Regions from separate parts of the Streptomyces sp. NPDC015242 genome, predicted to be linked through region 2. Evidence: predicted binding sites of a transcription regulator. Region 2 holds the regulator's gene; the other holds the start of a gene.
The links. The regulator HspR, encoded in region 2, represses chaperone genes until heat shock. The targets are predictions, from matches to a motif close to TTGAGNNNNNNNNNCTCAA.
Positions count from the first base shown of each region.

Region 1: lon (endopeptidase La) is a predicted target of HspR. The motif match lies at 2,005-2,023, and genes of this name have one in related genera.

Region 1 is NZ_JBIBUF010000002.1:461,950-465,152, reverse strand. Features, by position in the region: gene ACF07N_RS07520 (response regulator transcription factor) at 1-192, opposite strand, end outside; gene ACF07N_RS07515 (spermidine synthase) at 328-1,005, opposite strand; gene ACF07N_RS07510 (GNAT family N-acetyltransferase) at 1,212-1,871, opposite strand; gene lon (endopeptidase La) at 2,046-3,203, shown strand, end outside.
Region 2 is NZ_JBIBUF010000004.1:444,963-448,165, reverse strand. Features, by position in the region: gene ACF07N_RS16695 (sugar ABC transporter substrate-binding protein) at 1-996, opposite strand, end outside; gene ACF07N_RS16690 (heat shock protein transcriptional repressor HspR) at 1,279-1,731, opposite strand; gene dnaJ (molecular chaperone DnaJ) at 1,737-2,915, opposite strand; gene grpE (nucleotide exchange factor GrpE) at 2,946-3,203, opposite strand, start outside.

The DNA of each region.
Region 1 (3,203 bases), on a different contig from region 2:
CGGCTGCCAGGCCTCGGCCGTGTCGACCGCGGCCGGACCGTCACCCGCCGTTTGCACGAGGAATCCCTCGGCGCGCAGGCGGGTCGCGATGGCGTCGACGATCGTGGCGTCGTCCTCGACGACGAGCACCCGGCGCTGCGCGCCAGGAGTAGCCGTCGCCGAACCGTGTTGGGAGGTGTGTGTCTGCTCCATCGCCCGCCCCTGGGGTGTGCTTTCCGGAATCAGTGGGGTGATTCCTTCTGACTGGCTATGCCTGCGCATCGTTGCGATTGACGCTTGAATGATCGGCGTCAGGGGAGCAGCGTACGGGCAGGCAGTACGCCTTTGCTATCCAGGGCGGATGCCGAGGTGCACGACGTCCGGAACGCCCCGGGCAACGGGGATCTCTTCGGTACGCACCTGCTGGAACCCGGCATTCCGCAAGGTTCCCTCGAATTCCGGAGACGGCTGCGCCGACCACACGGCGAGCACCCCGCCCGGTCTCAACACCCGTGCGCAGCTTGCCAGTCCGGCCTCGCCGTAGAGGTGAGCGTTGTCCTCCGTGACGGTCCAGTCGGGGCCGTTGTCGATGTCGAGGCAGAGGGCGTCGTACGTGTCGGATGTCTCATTGACGTATGCGACGAGATCCGCTTCGACGATGTCCGTGCGGGGGTCGGCGAGGGCCTCGGCGGAGATCGCTGCCAGTGGGCCGTCGCGGTGCCATGCGACGATCGCGGGCTCGCGTTCCACCACGGCGATCCGTCCCCAGCGCGGGTCGGCCGCGGCGTGTGCGAGGGAGAAGCCGACGCCGAGTCCGCCGATCAGTACGTCCGGGTGGTCCCGGCCGGGCAGGGTTTCGAGGGCCGCGTCGACCAGCCGCCGCTCCGAGCGGCCGTCGGAGGTGTCCATCAGGAAACAGCCGTTCGCGATGATCTCCAGCCGGTCGCCGTGCCGCCGCAGCACGACCTCGCCGTGCGGGCCCTCGCGCCGGTCCAGGACGTCAGGCGTGTCGTATGAGGTGGGCATCGGCTCATCCTGGCAGGCCGGACCGCCGGGGGCGCGGAAATATCGGGGGAGCGGGTCCTGGAACGGACGCGAGCCGCGTCCGCCGCCCGCGCGCCGGGATTCGTTGCCACGCGGGCGGGAGGCCGGTCGGGTCCGGGCGGAGGGCGGCGTATCGGTCAGGTCCGGGTGGTGGGCCGGTCGGGTCCGGGCGGAGGCGAGTGGGTCGGTCAGGTCCCGGCGGAAGCCGCCGGGTCGTGCCGGGCACTGGTCAGCACGGCCGTCACCTTCCAGCCCAGCGACTCGTAGAGGGCGCGCCCCGCCGGGGTGCCGGCGAGGACGCCCGTGCGGGCTCCCTGCCGGGCGGCGGTGCTCTGCAGGGCGCGCATCACCAGGCTGCCGAGTCCCTTGCGGCGATGCCCGGGGGCCGTCTCGATCCGGTCGGCGACGGCGGTGGCGCCCGTCGGGGTGATCTGGCCGCGCGCCGCCAGGGAGCCGTCGGGGGCGGTCACCATCACCCGGGTCACTCCGTCGCGCGCCCACGAGCGCAGCCGGTAGCCGCCGGGCACGTCCGGGGTCTCGTCCGCCGTCAGCGGCACCGTCATCAGGAAGCCGGGCTCGGGGTCGACCCACCAGTCGCCGTCCAGCCAGCCGGCGACCACCTCCGGGTCCCGGAAGGCCTTCAGCCACACGCCCTCCCCGGTCACCGCGCCGGCCACCTCGCGGACGGTCGTCTCGTCGAGGTCGTCGCCCGTCGCGCCGAACACGTGCCGTGTGACGTGCCCGTACAGCCCCACGTCGATCGTCCAGCCCCACGGCTCGCTCATGGGCGGAGCCGCCCCGCGCGAGACGACCCACCCCTCCACCCACGCCCGCACGGTCCCGTCCACGCCGCCCCCGTAATTGGTGTACGCCACTTTCAGCTATTACGCATCGGGACCTTACGCGTGCCCCCGCCCGTCGCGTCACGGTTGATCGCTGACAGCGAACACCGGGCGGGGAACAATGGGCCACCCTCAAGCATTGAGTCGGCATAGCTCAACTTGACTGCCGAAGGGGAGATCATGGCTTCGACGTCCACACCGCTCACCCTGCCCGTGCTGCCGCTCGACGACGAGGTCGTGCTGCCCGGGATGGTGGTCCCGCTGGACCTGAGCGACTCCGAGGTCCGTGCCGCGGTGGAGGCCGCCCAGGCCGCCGCTCGGACAACGCCCGGAAAGCCCCGGGTACTCCTGGTGCCACGCATCGACGGGACGTACGCGAACACCGGTGTCCTCGGCACCGTCGAGCAGGTCGGCCGGCTGGCCGACGGCGACCCGGGCGCGCTGATCCGCGGCCGGGGGCGGGTGAGGATCGGTGCGGGGACCACGGGTCCCGGCGCGGCCCTCTGGGTCGAGGGCACCAGCGTCGACGAGACCGTGCCGGAGCCACTGCCCGGCCAGGTCGCCGAACTGGTCAAGGAGTACAAGGCCCTGGCCACCGCATGGCTGCGCAAGCGCGGCGCCTGGCAGGTCGTCGACCGGGTCCAGGCCATCGACGACGTCTCGGCGCTCGCCGACAACTCCGGCTACTCGCCGTTCCTGACCACCGACCAGAAGGTCGAACTGCTGGAGACCACCGACCCGGTGGCCCGGCTCAAGCTCGCCACGCAGCAGCTGCGCGACCACCTCGCCGAGCAGGACGTGGCCGAGACCATCGCCAAGGACGTCCAGGAGGGCGTCGACAAGCAGCAGCGCGAGTTCCTGCTGCGGCGTCAGCTCGAAGCGGTCCGCAAGGAGCTGCGCGAGCTGAACGGCGAGCAGGAGGGCGAGGAGTCCGACGACTACCGCGCCCGCGTGGAGGCCGCCGACCTGCCCGAGAAGGTCCGCGAGGCCGCCCTGAAGGAGGTCGACAAGCTGGAGCGCTCCTCCGACCAGTCGCCCGAGGGCTCGTGGATCCGCACCTGGCTCGACACGGTCCTGGAGATGCCGTGGAACGAGCGCACCGAGGACGCCTACGACATCCGCGGCGCCAAGGCCGTCCTGGACGCCGAGCACGCCGGGCTCGAGGACGTCAAGGAGCGCATCACCGAGTACCTGGCCGTGCGCAAGCGGCGCGACGACCGGGGCCTCGGGGTCATCGGCGGGCGGCGCGGCGGAGCCGTGCTCGCGCTCGTCGGTCCGCCCGGCGTCGGCAAGACCAGCCTCGGCGAGTCCGTCGCCCACGCGATGGGCCGCAAGTTC
Region 2 (3,203 bases):
GACCACCGGCACGAGCTGGGCCGGGATGGCCTTGTGGGTGGGGCTGTCGACCTTGTCGCGGGTGAGGGCGGCGAACTGGATGTCCCGGCCCTGCACCTTGGCGACCGCCATCTCCGCGGCGTTCTCCGCCTCCTGCGGGTACGACTTGTAGACGCTCATGTACTGGTCGCCGACGAGGATCCGCTGCACGGCGGCGAGTTCCGCGTCCTGCCCGGTGATCGGCGGCAGGTCGCTCACGCCCGCGGCCTGCAGGGCCTTGACGATGCCGCCGGCCATGCCGTCGTTGGCCGAGTAGACGGCCTTGATGTTGTCCTTGCCGATCTTCGCGATGGCCTCGGCCATGTTGGCCTGGGCGTTCTCCGGCTTCCAGTCCTTGGTGTCGAAGGACTGCGCGATCGTCACCTTGCCGTTCAGCTCGGACATCGCCCCGGCCTTGAACTGCTTGGCGTTGGGGTCCGTCGGCGAGCCGTTCATCATGACGATCTTGTCGGTGAGGCTCGCGTCCTCGCCGATGGCCTCCAGCAGGGAGCGGCCCTGGACCTCGCCGACCAGCTCGTTGTCGAAGGAGATGTACGCCTCGATCGGGCCCTCGGCCAGCCGGTCGTAGGCGATGACGGGGATGCCGGCGTCCTTGGCCTTCTGCACGCCCTCGGCGATGGCGTGCGAGTCGACCGCGTCCAGCAGGATCACGTCGACCCGGTCGTCGATCATCTGCTGCATCTGGTCGGCCTGCTTGGCGGCGCTCGCCTCGGCGTTGGCGTACTGCACGCGGCCCTTGTCGTTGGTGAGGGACTCGACCTTCCGCTTGATGATCGGGTAGTCGAAGTTCTCGTAGCGCGTGTTCGCCTTCTCCGGCAGCAGCAGGCCCACCGTGATGTCGTTGCCCTTGGTCGGGCTCGCGTCGTCGCTGCTCCCGGTCGCGTTGAGGACGCCGCAGCCGGCGAGCGGGACGGAGAGCGTGGCGGCGGCCACGGATATGGCGATACGACGACGCATGCGGAAGCTCACTTCGCGTGTGATTGGGACGTGGGCACAGCTTTGCGACCCATGTGTCTGAAAAGACAACGCGGAGGCGCCCCTCAGCGTCAAGCGGAACCACTTAACGAGATGACAACACCACGCTCCGCAGCAGTTGTGAAGACTCTGCGGAATCATCTTCAAGTCCCGCGCACGGCCCGGTCATCGACGAGGAGGGGCACTGAATCACCCTCAACTCGGGCAAGGGACGCGAAAGGGGCCGGGAATCGCTTCCCGGCCCCTTTCCACGCCACGGGCGCGTCAGTCGGACTGCTGCTGCCGCTTCGGCCGCCACACCACCAGCGCGCTGGTCTGCTGCACCTCCTGGTACGGCACCAGATCCCGGCGGTACGACGCGTGCACCGCCGCCTCGCGCTGGCGCATCGCCGCGGCGGCGCCGTCGAGCGCGTCCTCCAGTTCGGCCACGCGGGCCTGGAGGGCCGCGACCTGGTTCTCCAGTTCGATGATGCGCTTGATTCCGGCCAGGTTGATGCCCTCGTCCTGCGACAACTGCTGCACCTGGCGGAGCAGTTCGATGTCGCGGGCCGAGTAGCGCCGGCCCCGGCCGGCCGTGCGGTCCGGGGACACCAGACCCAGACGGTCGTACTGGCGCAGGGTCTGCGGGTGCAGGCCGGACAGCTGGGCCGCCACCGAGATGACGTAGACCGGGGTCTCCTCGGTCAGTTCATACGGGTTGCGTCGACGACCGTCCATCTGACTCATGCTCCCTTCGCGGCCTGGAACAGCTCCGCCCGCGGATCCTCACCCGCGGTCGCCTCGCGATACGCCTCGAGTGCGTCACGAGCCTTCCCCGTCAGGTCCTTCGGGACACTCACCTCGACGGTGACCAGGAGGTCGCCGCGGGTGCCGTCCTTGCGGACCGCGCCCTTGCCCCGGGCGCGCATCGTACGGCCGTTCGGCGTGCCGGGCGGCAGCTTCAGCGTGACGGGCGGGCCGCCCAGCGTGGGCACCCGGACTTCGCCGCCGAGGGCGGCCTCGGCGAACGTCACCGGGACGGTGACGGTGAGGTTGTCGTCCTTGCGGCCGAAGACCGGGTGGGAGTCGACGTGCACGACGACGTAGAGGTCGCCCGCCGGCCCGCCGCGCTCGCCCGGCGCTCCCTTGCCGCGCAGCCGGATCCGCTGACCGTCGCTGACGCCCGCGGGGATGCGCACCTGCATGGTCCGCGAGGACTTGGCCCGGCCGCTGCCCTTGCAGACGTCGCAGGGGGTCTCCGCGATCAGGCCCCGGCCCTTGCAGTCGGGGCAGGGGTCGGTGAGGGAGAACCCGCCGCCGCTGCCCCGGGCGACCTGCCCGGTGCCGACGCAGGTCGGGCACACGCGCGGTGTGCCGTTCTTGTCGCCGGTGCCCGAACAGGCCTTGCAGGGTGACTGCGACGACATCCGCAGCGGGACGGTCGCGCCCTCGATCGCCTCGATGAAGCTGAGTGTGACCTCGGACTCGATGTCCTGGCCGCGCCGGGGCTGCGTACGCGTGCCCGGACCGGCGCCGCCGCGGTTGAACAGGCCCCCGAAGACGTCACCGAGTCCGCCGCCGAAGCCGCCGGCGCCCTGGCCCCCCTGGCCGCCCCCGAAGAGGTCGCCCAGGTCGAAGTTGAAGGAGCCGCCCGCGCCGCCGGGCCCGGGGCGGAAGCCGCCGTTGCCGAAGAGGGCGCGCGCCTCGTCGTACTCCTTGCGCTTCTTGGGGTCGCCGAGGATGTCGTTGGCCTCGGAGATCTCCTTGAAGCGCTCCTCGGCCTTGACGTTTCCCTTGTTGGCGTCCGGGTGGAACTCGCGGGCGAGCTTCCGGTACGCCTTCTTGATCTCGGCCTCGGTGGCGTCCTTGGGGACGCCGAGGACCTTGTAGTAGTCCTTCTCGATGAAGTCCTTGGTGCTCATCCTCGACGCCCCTCCTTCCCTTCGTCTACGTCAGCCCTCGTCCGGGCCACCGCTCTCCTTGTCGTCGGCGTCGGCGGACTCGTCCGCCTTGACCGTCTGCGCCCCCGGCTGGGGCTCGGCCACCGCCACCCGGGCGGGGCGGATGGTGCGCTCGCCGATCCGGTACCCGGGCTGCAGAATCGCCACGCAGGTCGTCTCGGTGACGTCCGGCGCGTAACTGTGCATCAGGGCTTCGTGGATCGTCGGGTCGAAGGGCTCGCCCTCCTTGCCGAACTGCTGCAGGCCCAT